Regions from separate parts of the Pseudomonas sp. TE3910 genome, predicted to be linked through region 2. Evidence: riboswitches for the same ligand, from Rfam matches in the RefSeq annotation. Region 2 holds a riboswitch; each other region holds the start of a gene.
What was found. Region 2 has a riboswitch for cobalamin ahead of ACZ9H3_RS03975 (CbtB domain-containing protein). Riboswitches for the same ligand answer to the same signal wherever they lie in the genome.

Region 1 (7,736 bases), 540 kb from region 2:
CAGGGTGCTCAAGCCCAGGCGGCGCAAGTGGCCCAGCAGTTCCAGTTGGTAGCGTGGGTCGAGGTGGTTGGTCGGCTCGTCGAGTATCAGCAGTTGCGGTTGCTGCACCAGTGCACGGGCCAGCAGCACGCGCTGTTTTTCGCCACCGGAAAGGGTGGCGAAATCGTGTTGATCAAGGTTGCCCAGGCCAACCGCGCCGAGGGTCTGTGCGATCAGCTGGCGGTCTGCCTGGTTGTCGCCGGCAAACATCCCCTGGTGGGGCGTGCGGCCCATGGCCACGACGTCAGCCACGGTAAGGCCGAACGCCTGGGGAAACTCCTGCAGCACGACGGCAATGCGTTGTGCGCTCCAGCGCGGGCGCTGTTGCCAGAGGTCAGTGCCGTCCAGGCTGACGTGCCCGGCCAAGGGCGGGTTGAAGCGGTAGGCGCAGCGCAACAGGCTGGTCTTGCCACTACCATTGGGGCCGATCAGACCGACGAACTCACCGGCCGCCACGTGCAGGTCGATACCGTGCAGCAACCAGTGCTGGCGACGCTCGAGTGCTGCCGGCGTCCAGCGCAGTTGTTGGATATTCAATGCGGTCATGAGCGGCGGTTCCTTGTGCCTTAGAAACGGTAATCGAGGGTGGCGAAGTACGAGCGCGGCGCCCCCATCAGCCATTGCTCAGCGCTATGGGCCGTGACGGCATAGCGGCGGTCGAGCAGGTTATTCAGTTGCAGGCCCAAACGCACCTCCGGCAGCAGTTGCCAGCCGAGATTCCCATCGATCACGGTGTAGCCCGGTACCGTTGCGGTGTTGGCGGTATCGGCATAGCGCGCATCAACGTAACGCAAGCCCAGCCCGGCATCGAGGTTGTTGCGCAAGGCCTTGCTGAGCCAGAGGTTGGCGGTGCGCCGTGGTACACCGATCGGGCGGTTGCCCGAGCGGGACACGATATTACCGGCCACCACCTCGTCGAAGTCATCATACGCGGCACGCACCAGCGAGGCGTTTGCCGAGACGTGCCACTGCTGCGCAAGGGCCAGCTCCAGGGTCGCCTCCAGGCCTTCGGAAGACTGCTGGCCGACTTGCTGGGTGAGTCGCGTGTGGCTGTCGGTGACCACCGGCAGCTTCTTTTTCACGATCTGATAAGCCGCCAGCGTCCACTCGCCACGGCCGTTCCAGAACTGCTGCTTGAGGCCGAGTTCGGTTTGCTTCGACTCGGTCAGGTCCATCTGCTGTGCAGCCGGGCTGAGGCTGATCAGGTCGCCAACCCCGTCTTCACTGGTGGAGTACTGGCCGTACAGCGACAGCTGATCGGTGACTGCATACACCAGCCCGGCACGCCAGTTGCCGCCGTCGAGGCTGCGGTCGCTGCGCGTGCCGTCGACCCGGTTGTCTCGGTCGATATGGTTCTGGTCGCGGCGAATTCCGGTGACCAACGACCAGCGCTCTGACAATTGCGTGCGGTTTTCCGCGAACAGGGCAAAGGTCTGGGTGGTGCTGTGAGTTTGTGGGCGGGTGGGGTCCTGGCTGCTGAAGTATCCCGGGGCCGGCTGCCACGGGTCGATGTAGTCGCCGCCGTTGTCGGTGTACGGCGAATTGCTGTCGACGTCGAAACGAATCCGGTTGTATTCGGCACCGACCACGGTCTTGCTCGTCAGGCCGAACAACGTATGGTCGAGAGAGAAGCTCTGGCGGTCGCCGATTTGCTCCTGGTCATGCTTGATGTGCAGGTAGCTCTGGCGCAGCAGTTGGTCGCGGCTGCTGTCCCAGCTGTAGTCCTCGGCATTGCGCCAGTGCCGGCGGCTCTTGATGTAATAGAGCTGGTTGCTGGCCGTCAGGCTCTCGTTGATCGACCAGTCGCTGTTCAGTCGCGTCCATTCATCGTGGTAACGCTGTACCGCGTCATGGAGGTTGTAGTTCTTTTTGCGCAGGCTGTCGCGGTAGTGGCCGTCGATCAGCGGAGTACCGAAGTCGTTCATCGGCTCACTGTCGCCACGCTCATGGGCCAGGGTGAAGCTCAGGTCATCACTGGCATCCCAACGCAGCGCGGCACTGCCGGCGAGGTTTTCCGAGTCGCCGCGATCAATCCAGCCGTTGCTCTGCTCACGGTTGAGGGTGAGCCGGTAGCTCAGCCGCTCGTTTAACGAACCACCGCTGTCCAGGCCCAATTGCTGGCGGTCATACGAGCCATAGCCCAGGCGCAGATGGTTACGGATCTCGCCGATGAAGGGCTTCTTCGGGATCACGTTGATCACGGCCCCGGTTGCCCCTTCGCCATACAGCACCGAGGCCGGGCCACGAATGATATCGATGCGCTCGACCATCCACGGGTCTACCGGGAAGCTCTGGGTGCCTGCACCGGTGTACAAGCGCGAGCCGTCGAACAGGGTCATCACCGAGCTGTGACCGCTGAAGCCTCGGGCAGAAAGGGCTGTGTTGCCGTTGCCCGGGGTGCCCACAGAGGTGATGCCCGGCGAGCGACTGACCGCGTCCTGCACACTGCGGTTGTTGCGCCCGTCGATGGCCTCGGCATCGAGGCTGCTGGTGCTGGCAGGCGTCTCCAGCGCACTGAGGTTCAGTCGGGAGCCGGTCGGCAGTGGTGTTGCCAGAGTGATGGCTTCGTGTTCGCTATCATGATCGCCCGTGATGGCTGTCGAGGGCAGGGCGAGGATGCGCTCGGTATCATCGGTGGCCAGTGTCGGCAGTGAAAGCGAGAGGCAAGCAGAGGACACAAGTGTGTGAAACAGGTAATTGCGGGACATGTCGTTCCAGGCTGAAACAGGAATGAATGAATCCCGGGGGAATAACGCATAGAGGCATGACGAGCACGCAGGCGCCCGCCAACCGGCCTGCGCCCGCCCACCGCGGGGTTGCCAAACAAGGCTTCAGGCCGGTCTCCGGGCTTGCGAGGGTCATGAGGCCTTCACCTTCCCATGCCGTGGCACAGTGGTCTGTCGAAGGCCTCGCTCGCTTACCGTTGCGGGGGCAGCGCCGGACTGGTCAAAGAGACGCACCGGCTTCCCGTTTCACCCTGCGCACGGCGGCGCAGGACACCTGAAACTGGCGCGCATCTGAACATCGAACGCCAGCTCAGTCAATCACTTAGCCGCGTTGCGCGGCAGCAGCGGCGGGTGTTGTCGTGCTCGATTTGCGCACCAGGCTGATCATCAGGACGATGCCGGCAACCGCTGCGGTCATCAGGGTTTCATAGCGATATGCGGCGCTGAACAACATGTAGCCGAGCACGCTGCAGATCAAGGCGATGACGAACCAGGTCAGCCATGGGAACAGCCACATCCGAAACACCGGGGTCTGGCCTTTCTGCTCCAGCTGCTTACGCATGCGCAGTTGTGACACCGCGATCACCAGGTACACCAGCAGGGCGATGGCGCCGGTGGTCGAGAGCAGGAAGCCAAAGACCTTGCCCGGCAACAGGTAGTTGATCAGGCAGCCGACGAAGCCTGCCAGGGTGGACATCAGCACGGCCACGGTCGGCACGCCGCTGCGCGAAATATAGCGTGTTGCAGTCGGTGCTTCGCCGCGTGCGCCCAGCGAGTAAAGCATGCGTGATGCGGTGTACAGGCCCGAGTTCATGCAACTGGTCACGGCGACGAACACCACCAGGTCAACGATCAGTTTCGCGCCTGGCACATTGAGCACTTCCAGTGCGCGCTGGAACGAGCCGACTTGCAGCAGCCGTGGATCGTTCCAGGCAACCAGCGAGACGATGAAGAAAATCGAGAAGATGTAGAAGATCGCAATACGGTAGATCACCAGGTTGGTGGCGCGGCGGATCTTCTCTTTGGGGTTCTCGGTTTCGTCGGCGGCGATGGTGACGATTTCGGCGCCGAAGAACGAGAAGATGGTCACCAGAATGCCGCCCAGCACCGCACCAAAGCCATTCGGCATGAAGCCGCCATTGCTCAGCAGTTGGCCGACCCCCGAGACTTCAGCCAGCGGCCAGTAGCCCAGTACGGCCGCGCTGCACACGCCGATGAAGGCCAGGATGGCGATGATCTTGATCAGGGCGAACCAGTACTCGAAGGTGCCGAAATTGCGCACGCTGATCAGGTTGGTGGCCGACAGGGTGACCATGATCAGGAAGGTGAAGGCCCAGGACGGGATGGCGGGGTACCAGGCATGCAGGATGTCGGCACCGGCGATGGCTTCTACCGGGATGATCAACACCCAGAACCACCAGTACAGCCAACCGATGGTGAAACCGGCCCAAGGGCCGATGGCCTCGCCGGCGTAGGTGGAAAACGAACCGCTGTTCGGGTTTGCAACGGCCATTTCGCCGAGCATGCGCATGACCAACAGCACCAGCAAACCGGTCAGTGCGTAGGAGATCAGGATGGCCGGGCCTGCGGTGGCGATGGCGTTGGAGGAGCCGATGAATAGACCCGCACCGATAATGCCTGCGATGGAGATCATCGAGACCTGGCGTGTGGTCAGGCCATGCTTGAGCGAGCGTTGCCCGCGGTTGTTATTGTTTGAACTCATGCATCAACCCTCGGTTCAGCAGCCCCCTGGCTCACAGGTCCGTTCGGGGTGAGCCGGCGCTGAACAATCGTTAGTAAGGAAACCTTCCGTGTCGGTACTGCGTCCTGCTCCTGGTAATTGATCCAGATCAGTATTGGTCGACGAACGGGGCTTCAACAAACGAGCAATACTCAGAACATCATTCCTTGGGGGAATTCAATGTGTGCCTGGGACGACCGTGCGAGGTCTTAAGGAAAACCTTCTTGCTAAGTGATTTGTGGCCGGTGACGCCAGATTCGATACTTTTAGGAATGACAGTAGAATTTTTATTCGCTTGTGCCAGGCCACCGTCACTCGCTTAGATAGCCGCCATACACGACCCTCAAGCCACGGGAGCGGCGCTTGTCATGCCTGCGCAAACCATCAGCAATTCCATCGCAATAGTTCACCCGATCGAACTCGATCATGGCCGCAATGCCGAGGTCTGGGATGTCGATGGCAAGCGTTACATCGACTTTGTCGGCGGTATCGGCGTGCTCAACCTGGGCCATTGCAACCCGGCGGTGGTGGCGGCGATTCAGGCGCAAGCAGCACGCTTGACCCACTCGGCGTTCAACGCTGTGCCGCACACGCCTTACCTTCAGTTGATGGAGCGGCTTGTGGCGTTCATCGGCCTGAGCTACCCGGCCAGTGGCATGCTCACCAACAGTGGTGCCGAAGCGGCCGAAAATGCCCTGAAAATTGCCCGGGGCGTTACCCGGCGCACTGCGGTGGTGGCGTTCGACGGCGGTTTTCATGGCCGCACCCTGGCCACCCTGAACCTCAATGGCAAGGTCGCCCCGTACAAACAAGGCATTGGTGTGTTGCCGGGGCCGGTGTATCACTTGCCATACCCCAGCCCGGACAACGACGTCAGTGTCGATCAGGCGCTGAAGGCCATGGAGCGCCTGTTCAGTGTCGAAATCGACGTCAACGAGGTGGCCTGTTTTATCGTGGAGTCGATTCAGGGCGAGGGTGGTTTCCTGGCGCTGGAGCCAGCGTTTGCCCGGCACCTGCGTCAGTTCTGCGATGAGCGCGGGATTCTGCTGATTGTCGATGAAATTCAGTCTGGCTTCGGGCGCACCGGGCAGCGTTTCGGCTTCGGTCGCCTGGGTATTGAGCCGGACCTGCTGCTGCTGGGCAAGAGTATTGCTGGCGGGGTTCCGCTGGGCGCGGTGGTGGGCCGTCGGCAATTGATGGACACGCTGCAGCGCGGCGCATTGGGCGGTACCTATTCAGGCAACCCAATAGCCTGTGCGGCGGCGTTGGCCAGCCTGGAGCAAATGAGCGACAGCAACCTCGCCACCTGGGGCGAGCGGCAAGAGAAGGCGATTGTCGAGCGTTATCAGCGCTGGAAAGCATCCGGTTTGTCCGCTCACCTGGGGCGCCTGACCGGCACAGGCGCCATGCGCGGCATCGAGTTGGTAAATGCCGACGGCTCGCCAGCACCTCAGGCGCTGGCCACGTTGTTGCAAACCACTCGTGAGGCGGGGCTGTTGATCATGCCGAGTGGCAAATACCGGCATATCGTGCGCCTGCTGGCGCCGCTGACCATCGAACCCGAGGTGTTCGAGGAAGGCCTGGATATTCTCGAACGCTGCCTGGCTGGACTCAGCGCCTGACATCATTGCCCGCCTTACTGCTCACAGCGGCCCTCGGGCCGCTGTAGCACGACGTCCTGAAGACCCTGACCCGGCTGGCGACCTTGCCACCTCGGTAAAAAATACCCTTCACCCCATGAACCTTGTGCAGCGGCTCCAGTCTTAGGCCCTGCCTTGGCATGTCTTGCCTTGGCTGCGTTACTGCCTTTTCTGTCGTCACCTCTTCAGAGCTGTCTGCCTCATGCGCCAAGCCGTCCACTGTTCCCGCGTTGTTTCGCTCTGCCTCGTCCCGCTGTTGCCGCTGCTTTCCAGCCCCGCCCATGCGCGCGGGGAACAGCAACTGGCGGAGGCGATCAACGACTACCGTGCTCATCCCCAGCGTTGCAGCAGAAGTGCGGGCCGCGCCTTGCCGCCACTGGCGCTGAAGTCGAGCCTGGCGTTGCCGATTCGCTATCGCGGTGAAATGCGCGAGGCGTTGAAGGATTCCGGCTATCGGGCCGTTGCAGTGCGGAGTATCCGCTTGGTGGGTGCCTACGACGCTGATGAGGCGTTCGACCAGCTAGCGCGTGATTACTGCGCAGCCTTGCTCGATAACCAGTACGCGGATATCGGCATCCGTCGTGACGACAGTGAGTGGCGAGTCGTGTTGGCGCGCCCCTTGCTCGAGGGGCATCTGGAGGATCGGCGAGCAGCGGGCGCTACCTTGCTGGCACAGGTCAATGCGGCGCGGGCAAAGCCGCGCCTCTGTGGTCGTAAACGGTTTGCCGCCGCCCGGCCGCTTGCGTGGAGTAGCGCCCTGGGGGCCGCAGCGCAAGGGCATAGCCGGTCGATGGCCAGCGGCAACTACCTGGCCCATCGGGACCTTGATGGTGACATGCCTGCAGACCGGGCATGGGCGGCTGGCTACCGTGGCCGGCAGATTGGCGAGAACATCGCCGCCGGGCAAGGTTCAGCGAACAAGGCCCTGGCGGGCTGGCTGGCCAGCCCTGGCCACTGCGCCAACCTGATGAGCCCGATGTTTACCCAGGTTGGCGCGGCCTATGCGACAAACTCGCGTAGCGATGCGGGGGTCTACTGGACGATGGTGTTCGGTGCGCCCTGAGTAAAGCCCTTGTGCCGCAGGGGGGGATTTCGCGCATTATTAGCACCATCAGCAAAAGGGAGAGTTACATGCGCGTCCTATCATCCGCTTTGCGTTTTGCCGCGTTGTCTGTGGGGGTGGTGTTAGCCGCCACGGCAGCCGCGACCGAGGAGACGCAACTGGTCCAGTCGATCAATGCCTACCGCAGCCAGGTGCAGCGTTGTGCGGGGCAGGCCTCGCAGGAGTTGCCGCCACTTGCAGCCGATCCGCGTCTGGTGCTGTCTGCCAGTAGTGTCGGTGACCTGCAGCAGGCACTGGCGCGAGCCTCGTACCCGATGGTCAATGTGCAGGCGATCAGCTTGTCCGGGCCGCGTGATGCGCAGGCGGCGATGAAGGCGGTGCAGGAGAGTTTCTGCCAGATTGTGCTCGACCCGCAGTTCGTCGATATCGGCGTCAGCCGCGAAGACCGTGCCTGGCGCATCGTGCTGGCCCGGCCGCTGCTGGCGGGGCGACTGGGCGACTGGCAAGCCGAGGGCCAGAAGCTCCTC
Region 2 (7,736 bases):
GTTCGGATCTCATGGCTCATGGTTGCCAGGAAGGTACTTTTGGCCCTGTTGGCTGAATCGGCCTGTTCTTTGGCTTCGCGTAACTCTTCAAGCAAGCGCTTGCTGAAACCCAACTGTTCCTGCAGTGCCTGTTCGGCCTCGGTACGTTGTCGAATCAGTTTGCGCAGGTAGTGGTTCCAGAAAAAGATGGCCCCAATGACCAGACCGGCGCCGATCAGAATCTGCAGGATCAGTGCACGGTAGTTCTGCCAACGGTCATTGCTGATCAGTGCATTGGTTCGCCAGCGGTTGGTCAACTGGACCATCTCGTCCGGGGGGATGCTCAGCAGCGCCTTGTTAAGAATCGAATGCAGAACCGTGGCATCGGGCGCGGTGGCGAAAGCGGCGGTAACCGGTGTATCACCCAGCGTTGCACAGATCCGTAGACTGTCCTTGAACAACCTGCGAGTGAAGTAAACGGCATTCAGGTGAGTGCTGATGGCGGCATCTGCCCGGCCTTGAGCGACGTACTCCATCAGCGCCATGGCATTGGGCGCCTCGACCAACTGAATATCCGGGTGCTGCTTCAACAACTGGTCCTTGAACGCATAGTCGCGCACGACCGCCAGGCGTCGGTCCTTGAGCTGCTCAAGGCTCTGCGGTGCATCCTCGCGCAGGCTGGTGACAATCACTTGGGGGTTGGCCAGGTAGGGGCGGGTAAAATTGAGCCGGGCTTGCCGGGACGGGCCATACATCAGCGCCCCTGCTATGTCAGCCTGGCCATGTTCAACCTGCTCGATGATTGCCGATACCGAGGGGGCCTCTACAAATTCGAACCTCAAGCCGGTGCGTAATGTGATCTGCTCCAGCAAGTCAACGGTGATACCGCGAAAGTGCTGGTTGTCATCCATGAACGTAAGCGGCGCGTAGGTGCTGTTCACTGCAACCCGTGCGATGGGGTGTTGTTCAATCCAGGCACGCTCATTCGCATTCAGCGATGACGCTTCACGGTTCAGCAGAATGCTCGCATTACCGCTGCTCCAGCGGCGTAGTACGTTCAGGCGGTCGCTGTCAGCGATATTACCCAGGGCCTGGTTGACCAGGCGTAGCAAGGTCTGATTGTCGCGTGACAGCGCGAAGGAAAAGCTGCTTCGATCATTTTTGACAAAATGCGAGATCCGCAAGCTGTCTTGAAAGTACCGGCCAATCAGATAGTCAGAACTGACGACATCACCGAAATAGGCCTCGGCCTGGCCCAAGGCCACGGCAGAAAGGGCGCTCAGGGTCGAGTTATAGAGTTGCAAGCGGGCAGCAGGGTAAAGCTGGCGAACCTCGGCCTCTGGCAGGTAGTGGTCCACCATGGCCAATGTCACGTTTGCCAGTGGGTCCTCTGCACTGCGGGGTTTGCCCAGTGGGGTGACAATGATGGGCTGGTCGTCGGCATACGGCTGGCTCAGGATCAGCGTAGTGTCTGCCGCCTCATAGCCGTTGGCGCTGCCCAGCAGGTCGATGCGGCCTGCATCCAGGGCGGCGATGGCCTCGTGACGGCTTGAGAAACGTTGCACTTCAATCGGAATTTTCAACTGCTCGCCGAGCAGGCCTGCGTAATCGGCAGTCAGGCCCTCATAGTCGTTCTGGCTGAGGTTGATGTCGAACGGAGGGTAGTCCGGCGCCGAGGTGCCCAATACCAGCGTGCGCTTGTCTTTCAACCACTGACGGTCATCCTCCGACAGCGACAAGGGTTTACTGCTGCTCAAGGAGCGGGCGAGCAGCGTACGCGGTTCGCCCTGACTGTCAGCGAAAGAGTGACTGGCTGTCAGCAATACCAGACAGCAGGCCAGAAAGGCCAGCCTTGGGCGCTTCATAGCATATTACGGTTGGCCAGATCGACCATTTCGACCAGCGAATTGACCTGTAGCTTCTCCATGATTCGGGTTTTGTAGGTACTGATGGTCTTTGGGCTGAGCTGAATGTCGTCAGCGATGTCTTTGTTGGAGCGGCCTTTGGCGAGCAAGCGCAGCACGACCATTTCTTGAGCGGACAACTCTTCCAGGCGCTGCTTCTCAGTGGTCATCGGGCCGCGCAAGGACATGTCAGGGAAGTAAGAGTAACCGGACACAACCGCTTTCAAGGCCGCCATCAGGGAGTCGGCCGTCTCTTCCTTTTGAACAAAGGCGGAAGCACCTGCATCCAGGCACCTTCGGGCATACAGCTCTGCTGCCTGTCCGGTGTACACCACAATGCGCGGCGGCTGATCCGCTTTCAGCAGACGCTGGATCACACTCAGGCCATCACGGCGTGGCAGCCCAAGGTCAAGAATGACCACGTCGGGTTTGAGCTTTTCAACCAACTGAATAGATTCTGCGCCGTCGCCGCACTCGCCCAGGACCTGGTGCCGCTGCTGTTCCAGCAGCATCTTCAAGCCAATACGAATAGTGGGGTGATCGTCGACGATTAAGACCTTCGCCATGCGCAACTCCTTGTCGTGAATGTGGGCCTTTTCTTGATTCTCTCAGGAAGGCGCGCCAGGCCGTTGTCGGCAAGCAGCGTACGATACGCAGAATAATAGCCAATGAGTATGGAGAGTATAGGAGCGTAGAAAAATATAGGTTGTTTAAGTGAAAAATCCTACGGCCAAAGTAAAGCAAGCCTAACTACGATTGGAAAAACCGAAATCGCGGCCTCATATGAAGACGCGTTTCGGTGTCCTGCAGTTGAGAGGCTACTTGCTCGAGCGGGTTGGACAGCCGTTTTCCTTGACGATGCGTTGTTTCGAAGCTGGGTTGCGCACTAATGCTGCACCAACTCGTGGCGGACGGGCCGTTAGTTGACCGCCACAGTTTGGGCAGAGGCCCTTCAATTCATTGTTGTTGCAGTCTCGACAATAAGTGCATTCGAAGGAGCAGATAAACGCATCCTGGCTGTCGCCAGGCAGATCGGTACCACAGCATTCACAGTTGGGACGCAGTTCAAGCATGGTCGACTCCTTCATACTTAGTGAGTGCGCTGTCGCACACAGGCCGTCTAAGGCCGGTAGAGGTGTGCGTGGCCGGCACGGTACAGCGCCGATTCGGCAAAGGCATCTGCTGCCAGTACCCGTCCTACCAGAATCAATGCAGTACGCCGGAAGCCTTTAGCCTGGACTTGCGTCAGGATATCGTCCAGCGTGCCTTTGACCCAGTCCTGGTCCGGCCAGGTCGCACGGTGCACGACCGCGATTGGGCAGTCCCCGCCATAGTGGGGGCGCAATTCTTCGACAATCTTTGCCAGGTGCTGCACCCCCAAGTGTATGGCAAGCGTGGCCTTGTGTGCGGCCAGGCTGGCCAGTTCCTCGCCAGCGGGCATAGGCGATTTGTCGGCATAGCGCGTGAGGATGACGCTCTGCGAAACCTCTGGCAGGGTCAGCTCGCAACCGAGCAAGGCGGCACTGGCGGCAGCAGCGGTGACACCGGGAATGATCTCGAAGGGAATCGCCAGTTCGCGCAAATGGCGAATCTGCTCACCAATGGCCCCATACAGGCTCGGGTCGCCACTGTGTACCCGGGCTACATCCTGGCCTTTGGCATGGGCTTCACGCATTGCCTCGACAATTTGCGCCAGATGAAGCTCAGCGCTGTTGATCACGGTTTCGGCACTGTGCCCTTCGAGCACGGCAGCGGGCACCAGAGAGCCAGCATAGATAATGACCGGGCAGCGATGAATCAGGCGCTGGCCCTTGACGGTAATCAGCTCCGGGTCGCCGGGGCCGGCACCGATGAAATAGACGGTCATGGGGTGAATCCTGAAGGTAAGGTCGATGCGAGGCGCAGATTATCCGTCAAAGGACGCGCCGCAGGCCAATGCCAGGGTGGCATTAAGGCTGGCATGGCGTGGAACAAGGAGCTGTGCAGGCATTGAGCCGTAGTGCTCGGCCAATGCAAGTGCAGCACTTTCAGCGACGCCGTAACAGCCGCTGTGGGCGAAGGCGGGGAGCGAACGGTGGGTCAGGCGTGATTCAAAGGTGGCTAACTGGGCAGCGCTGAAAAACAGCAGTGGAATGCCGAGTTGAGCGGCGAGGGCATGCAGGCCGGCCTCCTCGCTTTTCAGTTCGATACTGGCAAGGCCAAGCAGGTTATCGTGGCTGAGGCCATGGGCCTGCAGGGTTTGATCCAGTAGATCGCTCAAGGCTGCCACCGAACAGCCTCGGCGACAGCCCAACCCGGCGAATACTCGCAACGGATTGGGCCGTTCAGGCATTACGCCTGGCTCTGGCGACGGTAGAGCCAACTGCTGATCAAGCCCAATGCCAGCCAGAAGGCAGCGTTGGTCAGCAGTGAGGCGAGTTTGAATTCGGCCTCCAGTGCTTCCGGAGCCAAGGCCTCATGCGCGTCTGGCTGTGGTGCACCGATTACATGAGGGATGACCAGCAGTACGGCGCCCAGTAACTTGAGCAAACCGTTGTTGGCGAATGCAATAAGCCCTAAGCCAATGGCGGTGGCCGCTGCAGTACCGATCCACCAGAATTGGCGTTGCGCCAGATCGGCCGCGGCCGTTCCTGGCAACTCCGCTGGCAAGCCCAGCGTGGGCGCCAGGCAGAACACCGCAAAGCCTGCCAGGCCCCACAGTACGCCTGCGACCCAACCTCCAGGCGCACGCAAGGTATACAGCCCCGCCAGTACCAGGGCAAAACCGAAGGCCACTACCAGGTTGCTACCGGTCGTGGACAGCAGCCGTTGCCAGCCGTCTTCGGGGGCCCAGGCTTGCGCATCGTGATGATGTTCGGCGGTACCCGCATCATGGCTGTGGGTTTCGACTGCAGGCGCTGCACTCTCGTAGGCTTCCGCCTTGATAATCAGCGGGGTGACCCACAGGCTTTGCAGCAAGGTCAGCAGCAGGGCTGCGAGCAGGCCGGTGAAGCCGGCCGTGCGGGCAATGTGCTTGATCATGGCGCTGTCCCTTAGTGGCAAGGAAACGCGGCGCTGTGACGGGTGTCATGGGCAGCGTTGTGAACCGCCTCGATGTGCGAAAAACCCGCGAAGTAAACCAGGCACAAGCCCAGCAGCGATGCGCCGATAGCGACGACCAGGCGCTGGCTGCGAGTGGTACTGATGGCGGCGGAGTGGCTGTGGGCGGTTGTGACGGGCATGGTGCTTTCCTCTGAGGGGTTATCAGCAGCAGGCATGCGCAAGAAACCCATGGGCGGACTCACCCAGAGGTTGCAACAGCGCCCGCCCACCGCGGGTTTGTCAATTCTGTACTGGGCCGGTCTCCGGGCTTGCGAGGGCTGACACTGTGCTCAGCCTGGAGCGTCACCTTCCCATGCCGCGTTGCTGGCACAGTGGTCTAGACGCTTTCCTCGCTTACCGTTGCGGGGGCAGCACCGGAATTGTCGCGCGTAACTCAGGCCGCGACGCACCGGTTTCCCGTTTCACCTCGTTAAAGGCACCCAAACGAAGGCGGTAGCAAATCACGGGCGCAGGTGCGCGTCAATCACAACGACGGTTGACCGACCCTGAACGACTGCGTAGCCTTGCCGTTTCGAGGTTCTCCGGTCAGCCCGGAGCTAAGACGGGAACGCGGTTTAAGCCGCGGCTGCCCCCGCAACTGTAAGCGTTGCAAAGCCTGGCATTGCCACTGCGTAGTTTTGCGGGAAGGCGCCGGTGCCGCTGGTATGTTCGCCAGCACGACGCAAGCCAGGAGACCTGCCTCGGACAGTTTCCGACATTCAACCGGGCGGGGTGATCCGGTAGCGAACGCGCACGGGCACATGACCCCCGTGGTTTTCGTCGTGCCCGCCCGCCATTGCTGCCAAGGGCAACGACATGAAAACACTGGCAAAACTCCCCGTTACCATCGTCACCGGCTTTCTCGGCTCGGGCAAAACCACGCTGTTGCGGCATATGCTCGACAATGCGCAGGGGCGCCGTATTGCAGTCATCGTCAATGAGTTTGGCGAGCTGGGCATCGACGGTGAAATCCTCAAGCAATGCAGCATCGGCTGTACGGAAGAAGAGGCCAGCGGTCGGGTGTACGAGCTTGCCAACGGCTGCTTGTGCTGCACCGTGCAGGAAGAGTTCTTCCCGGTCATGCGCGAGCTGGTGGCACGTCGTGGCGACCTGGACCATATCCTCATCGAAACCAGTGGCCTGGCCCTGCCAAAGCCTCTGGTACAAGCCTTCCAGTGGCCGGAAATCCGTAACGCCTGCACGGTCGATGCGGTCATTACCGTGGTCGACAGCCCGGCCGTGGCTGCCGGTACGTTTGCGGCGTATCCGGACCAGGTGGATGCCCAGCGTAAACTCGACCCGAACCTGGACCACGAGTCCCCGCTGCATGAACTGTTTGCCGACCAACTGGCCAGTGCCGATCTGGTGGTACTGAACAAGGCCGACCTGATCGAGGCGCATGCCTTGGCAGCGGTACGCGCCGAAGTGGCCGAAGAGCTGCCACCCGCGGTCAAAGTTGTCGAGGCCAGCAGTGGCCGTCTACCGCTTGAAGTCTTGCTCGGATTGGCAGCGGAATCGGAAGCGCACATTGACGGTCGTCGCACTCACCATGACAGCCATCACGATGGCGAAGACCATGATGATCATGACCACGACGCTTTCGACTCCATTTCGATTGAACTGCCCGAATCCGACGAGAGCTTGCTGCTTGATGCCTTGACCCAACTGGTCGTACGTCACGGCATCCTCCGCGCCAAAGGCTTTGCAGCCATTCCGGGCAAGCCGATGCGCCTGCTGATCCAGGGTGTCGGTACGCGTTTCGACAAGCACTTCGATCGTGCCTGGCGCGCAGACGAGCCGCGCAGTACCCGTCTGGTACTGATCGGCCAGGCGCTGGATGGCGCGACACTGGAAGCTGAACTGCGTACAGCGCTGGGCGCCTGACCCATGCACCTGCTGCGGACCCAGCCCGGCGGCTTTGTGCCGGATGACAGTATTGCCGACTTGGGCCAGACACCCGCCGAGCTGGTTATTCTCTGCAGCGGTGATTCGCACCTGGCACTGCTGGCCGAAACAGCCCGGCAACTGCCGGAGGATTATCCCAGCCTGCGTCTGGCCAACCCGATGCAGGTGCAGAACCATGCGTCGGTAGACCTGTATGTTGATCAGGTGCTGCGCCATGCCAAGGTCATTTTGCTGTCGCTGCACGGTGGCATTGGGTATTGGCGTTATGGCGTCGAGCAGTTGGTGGCATTGGCTGCCCAAGGCGTGCAGTTGATCCTGGTGCCGGGTGATGACCGTCCGGATCCGGAGTTGAGCAGCCTTGGCAACGTGCCGGCGGCAGACGCGGAGCGGCTCTGGCACTTTCTGCGGCAGGGCGGCAAGGCCAACGCGCTGAACCTCTTCAAATGCATGGCCAATCAATGGCTCGGACGTGACTACACCTGGGATGTGCCCCAGCAACTGCCGCGCACGCTGGTGTATCACCCGCAGCGCGAGGCGGCGGTACTGGACGACTGGTTCGCTGACTGGGTAGCCAGTCAGCCTGTGGTTCCTGTCCTGTTCTACCGCTCGCATCTGCAAGCGGCCAATACAGCCTTCATCGATGTGTTCTGCGAGCGCATCCGCGCCGCAGGGCTCAACCCGCTGCCCATCGCGGTGGCGAGCCTCAAGGAAGCCGAGTGCCTGGCCCAAGTGGAAGCCTGGCTGGATCAGGTCGAGGCCGCGCTGGTCATCAATACAACCGGGTTTGCCCAGTCCAGCCCGCAGAAGCCTCACCTTCGGCCATTTCGCCGCAATATTCCGGTGCTTCAGGCCATTTGCGCCCAAGAC
Region 3 (7,736 bases), 1.3 Mb from region 2:
CAGAAGGCTTGCACTCGCGCCAGGCATCTAATGCAAGCCTTTGATTTTGCTTATGGTCTTCTGCGATTGTGCGAGTGACCTCACGGGTATAAACTTTGCAGACTTTTCAAGAAAGGCCCTTTGCGGCTTCCCAAGCCGCCCAGCCAGCATGAAACCGATCCAGTTGCCCCTGGGTGTGCGTCTACGTGATGACGCCACCTTCATCAACTACTATCCGGGTGCCAACGCCGCAGCATTGGGCTACGTCGAGCGACTCTGCGAAGCCGACGCCGGCTGGACCGAAAGCCTTATCTATCTGTGGGGCAAGCAGGGCGTGGGTCGCACTCACCTGTTGCAAGCGGCCTGCCTGCGTTTTGAGCAGATGGGCGAGCCGGCGGTCTATCTGCCGCTGGCGCAGTTGCTCGACCGTGGCATAGAACTGCTGGATAACCTCGAACAGTACGAACTGGTCTGCCTCGACGACTTGCAGGCCATTGCCGGCAAGCCAGAGTGGGAAGAGGCGATGTTTCACCTGTTCAACCGCCTGCGTGACAGCGGTCGACGGTTGTTGATTGCCGCGTCCAGTTCGCCTCGCGAGCTGCCGATCAAGCTGGCTGACCTCAAGTCGCGCCTGACCATGGCGCTGATCTTCCAGATGCGTGCATTGTCCGATGAAGACAAGCTGCGCGCCCTGCAACTGCGTGCTTCGCGCCGTGGCCTGCACCTGACCGATGAGGTTGGGCACTTCATTCTTACTCGTGGCACCCGCAGCATGAGTGCGCTGTTCGATCTGCTCGAACGCCTCGATCAGGCGTCGCTGCAAGCGCAGCGCAAGCTTACGATCCCCTTTCTAAAGGAGACCCTGGGCTGGTAGCGGCGATCTAGAGCCTCGGCACATAAAAGTCACATTTTTTTCGATTGAATTTGCAAATCGACTCGATAGAGGGCATAGTTTCCCCCTCATTGAACTCTAGACACGGTCGTGCCCATGCTAAATCGCTTCGCACCCCTCGTGCCCCTCGCACTTGTAACCCTGCTTTTTGGCTGCGCGGCGCATAGCCCTGTATCGCAGCAGCAGGAGCAGCAATCCATCGCTGCTCATCACGGTTCGGTCAAATCCTCTGGCACCTCTTCGGTGTTTGATGAAGAACTGGCTACTGAAGAAGAGCTGAGCGAGTTCGGCAGCAGCAAGCCTTACCAGCTGCCTGCGCTGGCCGATAACATTCTTGAGCGCGGTATGTCCCTGATCGGTACACGTTACCGTTTCGGCGGTACTTCCGAGGCCTCGGGCTTCGATTGCAGCGGTTTCATCGGTTATCTGTTCCGTGAAGAAGCTGGCATGAAGCTGCCTCGCTCTACCCGCGAGATGATCAACGTCAAGGCGCCACAGGTTGCGCGTAACAACCTCAAGCCAGGCGATTTGCTGTTCTTCAGCACCAATGGTCGCGGTCGTGTCAGCCACGCCGGTATCTACCTGGGTGACGATCAGTTCATTCACTCCAGCAGCCGTCGCAGCGGTGGTGTGCGAATCGACAGCCTTGGCGATCGCTACTGGAGCAAAACCTTCATCGAAGCCAAGCGCGCGCTGGCAATGGCGGGTCCGACCACCATTTCGCGTAACTGAGCCTCGATCAGGTTTGACACGGCGACGTAGCCCTAGGGTGCGTCGCCGTGCTTGTTTTTAGAAAGCGTCTAATCTTCACTACCACTATTTTCTGGCCAAGTGCCAGCCGGCTTCAGACAGGATGTTCTGACTATGTCGATGATGGCGCGTTTCGCGGTACTTGCCCTGGCAGCCCTGCTGGGCGCCTGCTCAACCCAGGCTCCGGCCCCGCGAGTGGTCGAGCCTGCGGTCATGGCACCGCAAGTCTATTTCTCCCCGGTTGCCGAAGATGTACTGTTCCGCGCCTTGGGCCTGGTGGGTACGCCGTATCGTTGGGGTGGCAACACGCCAGACTCCGGATTCGATTGCAGCGGCCTGATCGGCTATGTTTATCGTGATGCCGCAGGTATTTCCCTGCCGCGTTCTACCCGCGAGATGATCGGCATTCGTGCGCCGAACATCGAACGTAATGCGCTGCAGTCTGGCGATCTGGTGTTTTTTGCCACCAATGGTGGCTCCGAGGTCAGCCATGCCGGTATCTATGTGGGCGAAGGGCGTTTTGTCCATGCGCCTCGTACCGGTGGTACGGTGCGGCTGGACTACCTCGCGAACAGCTATTGGCAAAAGGCTTACCTGAACGCCAAGCGTGTGCTGCAACCGCCGCAGCCGAACCTGGCACGCAACCCCTGATCTGAATCGAGGTGGGCGATGACCGGTCAGACGCTCTACCTCGACGATGCCCTCTATCTCTACCTGCAAGGTGTTTCACTGCGTGAGACGCCGCTGTTGGCGCGTCTGCGTGCTGAAACCCAGGCGTTGCCAGAGGCGCGCTGGCAGGTTGCGCCAGAACAGGGGCAGTTGCTCGCCTTGCTGATACGGTTGATCGGTGCCCGTCGAGTCATCGAGGTGGGTACCTTCACTGGCTACAGCGCCCTGTGCATGGCGCAAGCCATGGATGGGGGGCATCTGCTGTGTTGCGATCTGCCAGGCCATTACAACGCCACGGCACAGCGCTACTGGCAAGAGGCCGGTGTTGCCGAGCGTATCGAGTTGCGCCTGGGGCCGGCGCTGCAAACCCTGGCAACGCTCGATGCAGAAGCCTTCGACTTGATCTTCATTGATGCCGATAAGGCCAATTACCCGCGTTACCTGGAGGAAGCCTTGCGCGTGCTGCGTCCGGGTGGCCTGCTGGTGTTCGACAACACCCTGTGGAGTGGGCGCGTGCTTCAGGTCGTACCGGACAGTGAAGACACCCGTGCAATCCAGGCGCTGAACGCGGCATTGAAGGACGACCTGCGGGTGGATTTGTCGTTGCTGCCGCTGGGGGATGGGCTGACCTTATGCCGCAAGCGCTGAACGTGTCTGTCGTGCCTCGCGCATGGCACGGCGTCAGCAGGTGTTCTGACAGCTTTAATTGACGCTCCCGGCCCAACCCTCTAACCTTCGCGACTTGTTTCAGGTGCTCTGCAGCCGTGGCGGTTGGCAGGGTGAAACAGGGAAGCCGGTGGGCGCTTGCAGCGCGATTCCGGCGCTGCCCCCGCAACGGTAGGTGAGTCAAGGTTACGCAGGGCCACGGGGTCTACGACCCGGGAAGGCGCGTCGCCAGGGTGTGCATGACCCCGCTCACAAGCCCGGAGACCGGCCTGTTACAGCCAACGGCATCACGGAGGGTGATGCGCGGTACGCCGGCCTCTGGCCGCAGCCCTGCGCGTTTTTCGTGTGCTTTGTCCATTCATCTGTCGCGCCGCCCAGTGGCCTTTCCAAACCCCAGCCCGTGCCGGTCGTCGTTGCTGACGATGGCCTGTGGTGCCCGGCCGACAGTTGCCTGCGGAGACTAGCGATGACTGAATCCACCGAGCGTGACGAACGCCACTTGGCGCGCATGCTGCGTAAAAAAGCGGTGATCGACGAGCGTATTGCCAATTCCCCGAACGAGTGCGGCTTGCTGCTGGTATTGAGCGGCAATGGCAAGGGCAAGAGCAGTTCGGCGTTCGGCATGCTTGCCCGCGCCATGGGCCACGGCATGCAGTGCGGCGTGGTGCAGTTCATCAAGGGCCGCAACAGCACCGGAGAAGAACTGTTCTTCCGGCGTTTCCCCGAGCAGGTGCGTTATCACGTGATGGGCGAGGGGTTTACCTGGGAAACCCAGGACCGGCAGCGTGACATTGCCGCGGCTGAAGCCGCCTGGGTGGTGACGCGCGAGTTGCTACAGGATCCGACCATCAGCCTGGTGGTGCTCGATGAACTGAACATCGCACTCAAACATGGCTACCTCGACCTGGAACAGGTGCTCACCGACCTGCAGGCCCGGCCACCGATGCAGCATGTGATCGTTACCGGTCGCGGTGCCAAGCCGGAGCTGATCGAACTGGCCGATACCGTCACTGAGATGGGCATGATCAAGCATGCGTTTCAGGCCGGTATTCGTGCCCAGAAAGGCGTCGAACTATGAGTGAAACCCGGCATTGCCCGGCGGTATTGATTGCGGCGCCGGCGTCCGGTCAGGGCAAGACCACGGTCACTGCGGCGCTGGCGCGGCTGCACCGCAACCAGGGTCGCAAGGTGCGGGTGTTCAAATGTGGCCCGGACTTTCTCGATCCGATGATCCTTGAGCGTGCGAGCGGCGCCCCGGTCTACCAGTTGGACCTGTGGATGATTGGCGCCGAGCAGAGCCGACGCTTGCTGTGGGAAGCAGCGGCTGAAGCCGACGTGATTCTCATCGAGGGCGTCATGGGCCTGTTTGACGGTACGCCATCCAGTGCCGATCTGGCTCGGCACTTTGGTGTGCCGGTGCTGGCGGTGATCGACGGTACAGCCATGGCGCAAACCTTCGGTGCGCTGGCGTTGGGCCTGGCACGCTATCAGCCAGACCTGCCATTTGCTGGCGTACTGGCCAACCGCGTCGGTTCATTGCGCCACGCACAACTGCTGGAGGGTAGCCTCACCGAGGGGCTGCGCTGGTATGGCGGCCTGTCACGGGAAACCGCCATCGAGTTGCCAAGCCGTCACCTGGGGCTGGTTCAGGCCAGTGAACTGAACGACCTCGACCTTCGCCTTGATGCGGCCGCCGCGGCGCTGGGGGGAAGTTGCGAATCGGCGTTGCCACCGAGCGTAGCATTTTCAGCCCCCCAACCGCACACGGTTGAGCCTTTGTTGGCCGGTGTCCGCATCGCAGTGGCCCGTGATGAGGCGTTTGCCTTTACCTATGGCGCCAACCTCGATGTGCTCCGCGACATGGGCGCGCAACTGAGCTTTTTCTCGCCGCTGCATGACGAACAGTTACCGGAGGCCGACAGCCTCTATTTGCCGGGCGGTTACCCTGAACTGCACCATCAGGCCCTGGCGGCCAACAGACCCATGCTGACGGCCATTCGTACCCATCATCAATTGGGCAAGCCGCTGTTGGCCGAGTGCGGTGGCATGCTCTACCTGCTGGATGCCCTCACTGATGTGGCGGGTGAGCGTGCCGAGTTGCTCGGCCTGTTGCCCGGTGAGGCCGTGATGCAAAAGCGCTTGGCGGCGCTGGCGTTGCAAGCGGTGGCATTGCCGGAAGGCACCTTGCGCGGGCACACCTACCACCATTCGTTGACCCAGACCGAGTTGACCCCGATTGCTCGCGGGCAGAGCCCCAATGGTGGGCGTGGAGCCGAAGCGGTCTATCGCTGTGGGCGGCTGACCGCCTCCTATGTGCATTTCTATTTTCCTTCCAACCCCCACGCGTCGGCGGCGCTACTGGCACCATGAGCGAACACGATTTCAGCGCGGACGAACGGGCAGCGGTGTACCGCGTGATTGCCGAGCGCCGTGACATGCGTCACTTCATCGGCGGCAAGGTGGCACCTGAGCTTCTGGCGCGCCTGCTTCAGGCTGCGCACCAGGCCCCCAGCGTTGGCTTGATGCAACCCTGGCGCTTTATCCGTATTACTGACCGCAGCTTGCGTCAGCGTATCCAGGTGGTCGTGGAGCAGGAGCGGGTGCGCACGGCCGAAGCGCTTGGCGAGCGTGCCGACGACTTCATGAAACTCAAGGTCGAAGGCATCAGCGACTGTGCCGAGGTGTTGGTGGCGGCATTGATGGATAAGCGCGAGGGGCATATTTTCGGTCGCCGTACGCTGCCGGAAATGGACCTGGCGTCACTCTCCTGCGCTATCCAGAACCTCTGGTTGGCGGCGCGGGCCGAAGGGCAGGGGATGGGCTGGGTATCGTTGTTCGAGCCACAGGCACTGGCGGATTTGCTGGGGATGCCCGAAGGGGCCAAGCCATTGGCCGTGCTCTGCCTGGGGCCGGTGGCGGCATTTTATCCTGCGCCAATGCTTGAACTGGAAGGCTGGACCAAGGCGCGTCCGCTCGATGACATGCTGTATGAAAACCATTGGGGAGAGCGTTGATGAGTGTGGCTTTGCTGAGCGTGGCCGGTGTGGCGCTGGATGCGCTGCTGGGTGAGCCAAAGCGTCGCCATCCGCTGGTCGCTTTCGGGCGCTTCGCCTCGCGCCTGGAACAGCGTTTCAATGCGGGTGGGCGTGGCTGGCGCAGCCATGGTGTCACGGCCTGGTTTCTTGCTGTGGTACCACTGACCCTGGCGGCTACGCTGTTGTCCTGGTTGCCCTACATCGGATGGGGGGTGGAGATCCTCGCCCTCTATTGTGCCTTGGGGCTGCGCAGTCTCGGCGAGCATGTCATGCCAGTGGCCGATGCCTTGCGCCAAGGCAACCTTGACGAGGCACGGCGTCGGGTCGGTTTTCTGGTCAGTCGCGAGACCCGTGAGCTGGACGAGACGGCCGTCGCCCGGGCGGCTACCGAGTCGGTGTTGGAAAATGGCAGCGATGCCGTGTTTGCCGCCTTGTTCTGGTTTGTCGTCGCCGGTGCGCCGGGAGTGGTGCTCTATCGGCTGAGCAACACCCTGGATGCCATGTGGGGCTATCGCAACGAGCGTTTTGAGCGCTTCGGTTGGGCGGCGGCGCGCATTGACGATGTACTCAATTATATTCCTGCGCGGTTGGTGGCCCTGACCTATGCCGTGCTGGGCAAGACTCGCCTGGCCTTGCGCTGCTGGCGTCGCCAGGCGCCGCAATGGGACAGCCCGAACGCCGGGCCGGTGATGGCATCCGGGGCCGGCGCGCTGGGTGTCGAGTTGGGTGGCGCGGCGGTCTACCATGGCGAACTGCATGAGCGAGCTCAGTTGGGCGAGGGCCCTGCAGCCGATGCCGACGCTATCGAGCGTGGCTGGCAACTGGTGTGCCGTGGTGTCTGGTTGTGGTTGCTGGTGTTGTGCCTGGGAGCAGAATTCTATGCTTGAACACGGAGGGCGCCTGCAGCGGGCGATCCAGCAGTACGGTATTGCTCAGGAGTGCTGGCTTGACCTGTCCAGTGGCATCGCGCCCTGGCCATTCAGTGTCCCGCCGATTCCGTTGCGGGCCTGGGCACGGCTGCCGGAGACCGACGATGGCTTGGAGCAGGCTGCCGCCGAATACTATGGCGTCAAGCGCCTGCTGCCGGTCGCGGGTTCCCAGGCGGCTATTCAGGCGCTGCCGCGCCTGCGGCGTACTGGCAAGGTCGGCGTGCTGTCGCCGTGTTACGCCGAACATGCCGAGGGCTGGCGGCGTGCCGGGCACCGGGTGCGTGAGCTGGACGAGACGCAGATCGAACACTACCTCGACAGCCTTGATGTACTGGTGGTGGTCAACCCCAACAACCCGACCGGGCGCGTCGTGTCGCCAGAGCAGCTGCTGAACTGGCATGCGCGCCTGGCCCAGCATGGTGGCTGGTTGCTGGTTGACGAGGCGTTTATGGACAACACCCCCGCGCAGAGCATTGCGGCTTACGCGGATCGCCCCGGCCTGATTGTGTTGCGTTCGTTCGGCAAGTTCTTCGGGCTTGCCGGGGTGCGTTTGGGGTTTGTCGTGGCCGAGCGGCAAATGCTGCAACTGCTGGCTGAGCAGCTCGGGCCGTGGGCGGTCAGTGGGCCAACCCGTGTGCTGGGGCAGGCCTGCCTGCAGGACCGGGCCGCTCATCAATTGCAGATCAAGCGTTGTGCCGATGCGAGCCGGCGCCTGGCCCTTTTGCTGGAGGCTGCCGGCCTGCCGCCCAGTGGTGGCTGTGACCTGTTCCAGTACCTGGTGACTGAGCGGGCGGCCCACATCCATGAGTTCATGGC

Region 1: it holds a riboswitch for cobalamin, as region 2 does, so the genes downstream of both, ACZ9H3_RS06240 (TonB-dependent receptor) here and ACZ9H3_RS03975 (CbtB domain-containing protein) in region 2, are expected to answer to the same signal.
Region 3: it holds a riboswitch for cobalamin, as region 2 does, so the genes downstream of both, cobO (cob(I)yrinic acid a,c-diamide adenosyltransferase) here and ACZ9H3_RS03975 (CbtB domain-containing protein) in region 2, are expected to answer to the same signal.

The regions. Positions count from the first base shown of each region.
Region 1 covers NZ_JBWBQN010000001.1:1,414,921-1,422,656, reverse strand. The annotation lists gene ACZ9H3_RS06245 (ABC transporter ATP-binding protein) at 1-585, opposite strand, end outside; partial or broken gene ACZ9H3_RS06240 (TonB-dependent receptor) at 606-2,797, opposite strand; cobalamin riboswitch at 2,857-3,057, opposite strand; gene ACZ9H3_RS06235 (amino acid permease) at 3,088-4,488, opposite strand; gene ACZ9H3_RS06230 (2-aminoadipate transaminase) at 4,875-6,128, shown strand; gene ACZ9H3_RS06225 (CAP domain-containing protein) at 6,349-7,209, shown strand; gene ACZ9H3_RS06220 (CAP domain-containing protein) at 7,278-7,736, shown strand, end outside.
Region 2 covers NZ_JBWBQN010000001.1:873,932-881,667, forward strand. The annotation lists gene ACZ9H3_RS03945 (transporter substrate-binding domain-containing protein) at 1-1,844, opposite strand, end outside; gene ACZ9H3_RS03950 (response regulator transcription factor) at 1,841-2,449, opposite strand; gene ACZ9H3_RS03955 (DUF1272 domain-containing protein) at 2,702-2,956, opposite strand; gene cobM (precorrin-4 C(11)-methyltransferase) at 3,004-3,750, opposite strand; gene ACZ9H3_RS03965 (cobalamin biosynthesis protein) at 3,790-4,215, opposite strand; gene ACZ9H3_RS03970 (CbtA family protein) at 4,215-4,904, opposite strand; gene ACZ9H3_RS03975 (CbtB domain-containing protein) at 4,916-5,104, opposite strand; cobalamin riboswitch at 5,202-5,423, opposite strand; cobalamin riboswitch at 5,483-5,682, shown strand; gene cobW (cobalamin biosynthesis protein CobW) at 5,781-6,848, shown strand; gene cobN (cobaltochelatase subunit CobN) at 6,852-7,736, shown strand, end outside.
Region 3 covers NZ_JBWBQN010000001.1:2,177,097-2,184,832, reverse strand. The annotation lists gene hda (DnaA regulatory inactivator Hda) at 149-853, shown strand; gene ACZ9H3_RS09810 (C40 family peptidase) at 968-1,603, shown strand; gene ACZ9H3_RS09805 (C40 family peptidase) at 1,736-2,272, shown strand; gene ACZ9H3_RS09800 (O-methyltransferase) at 2,291-2,938, shown strand; cobalamin riboswitch at 3,023-3,243, shown strand; gene cobO (cob(I)yrinic acid a,c-diamide adenosyltransferase) at 3,423-4,034, shown strand; gene ACZ9H3_RS09790 (cobyrinate a,c-diamide synthase) at 4,031-5,326, shown strand; gene bluB (5,6-dimethylbenzimidazole synthase) at 5,323-5,970, shown strand; gene cbiB (adenosylcobinamide-phosphate synthase CbiB) at 5,970-6,878, shown strand; gene cobD (threonine-phosphate decarboxylase CobD) at 6,871-7,736, shown strand, end outside.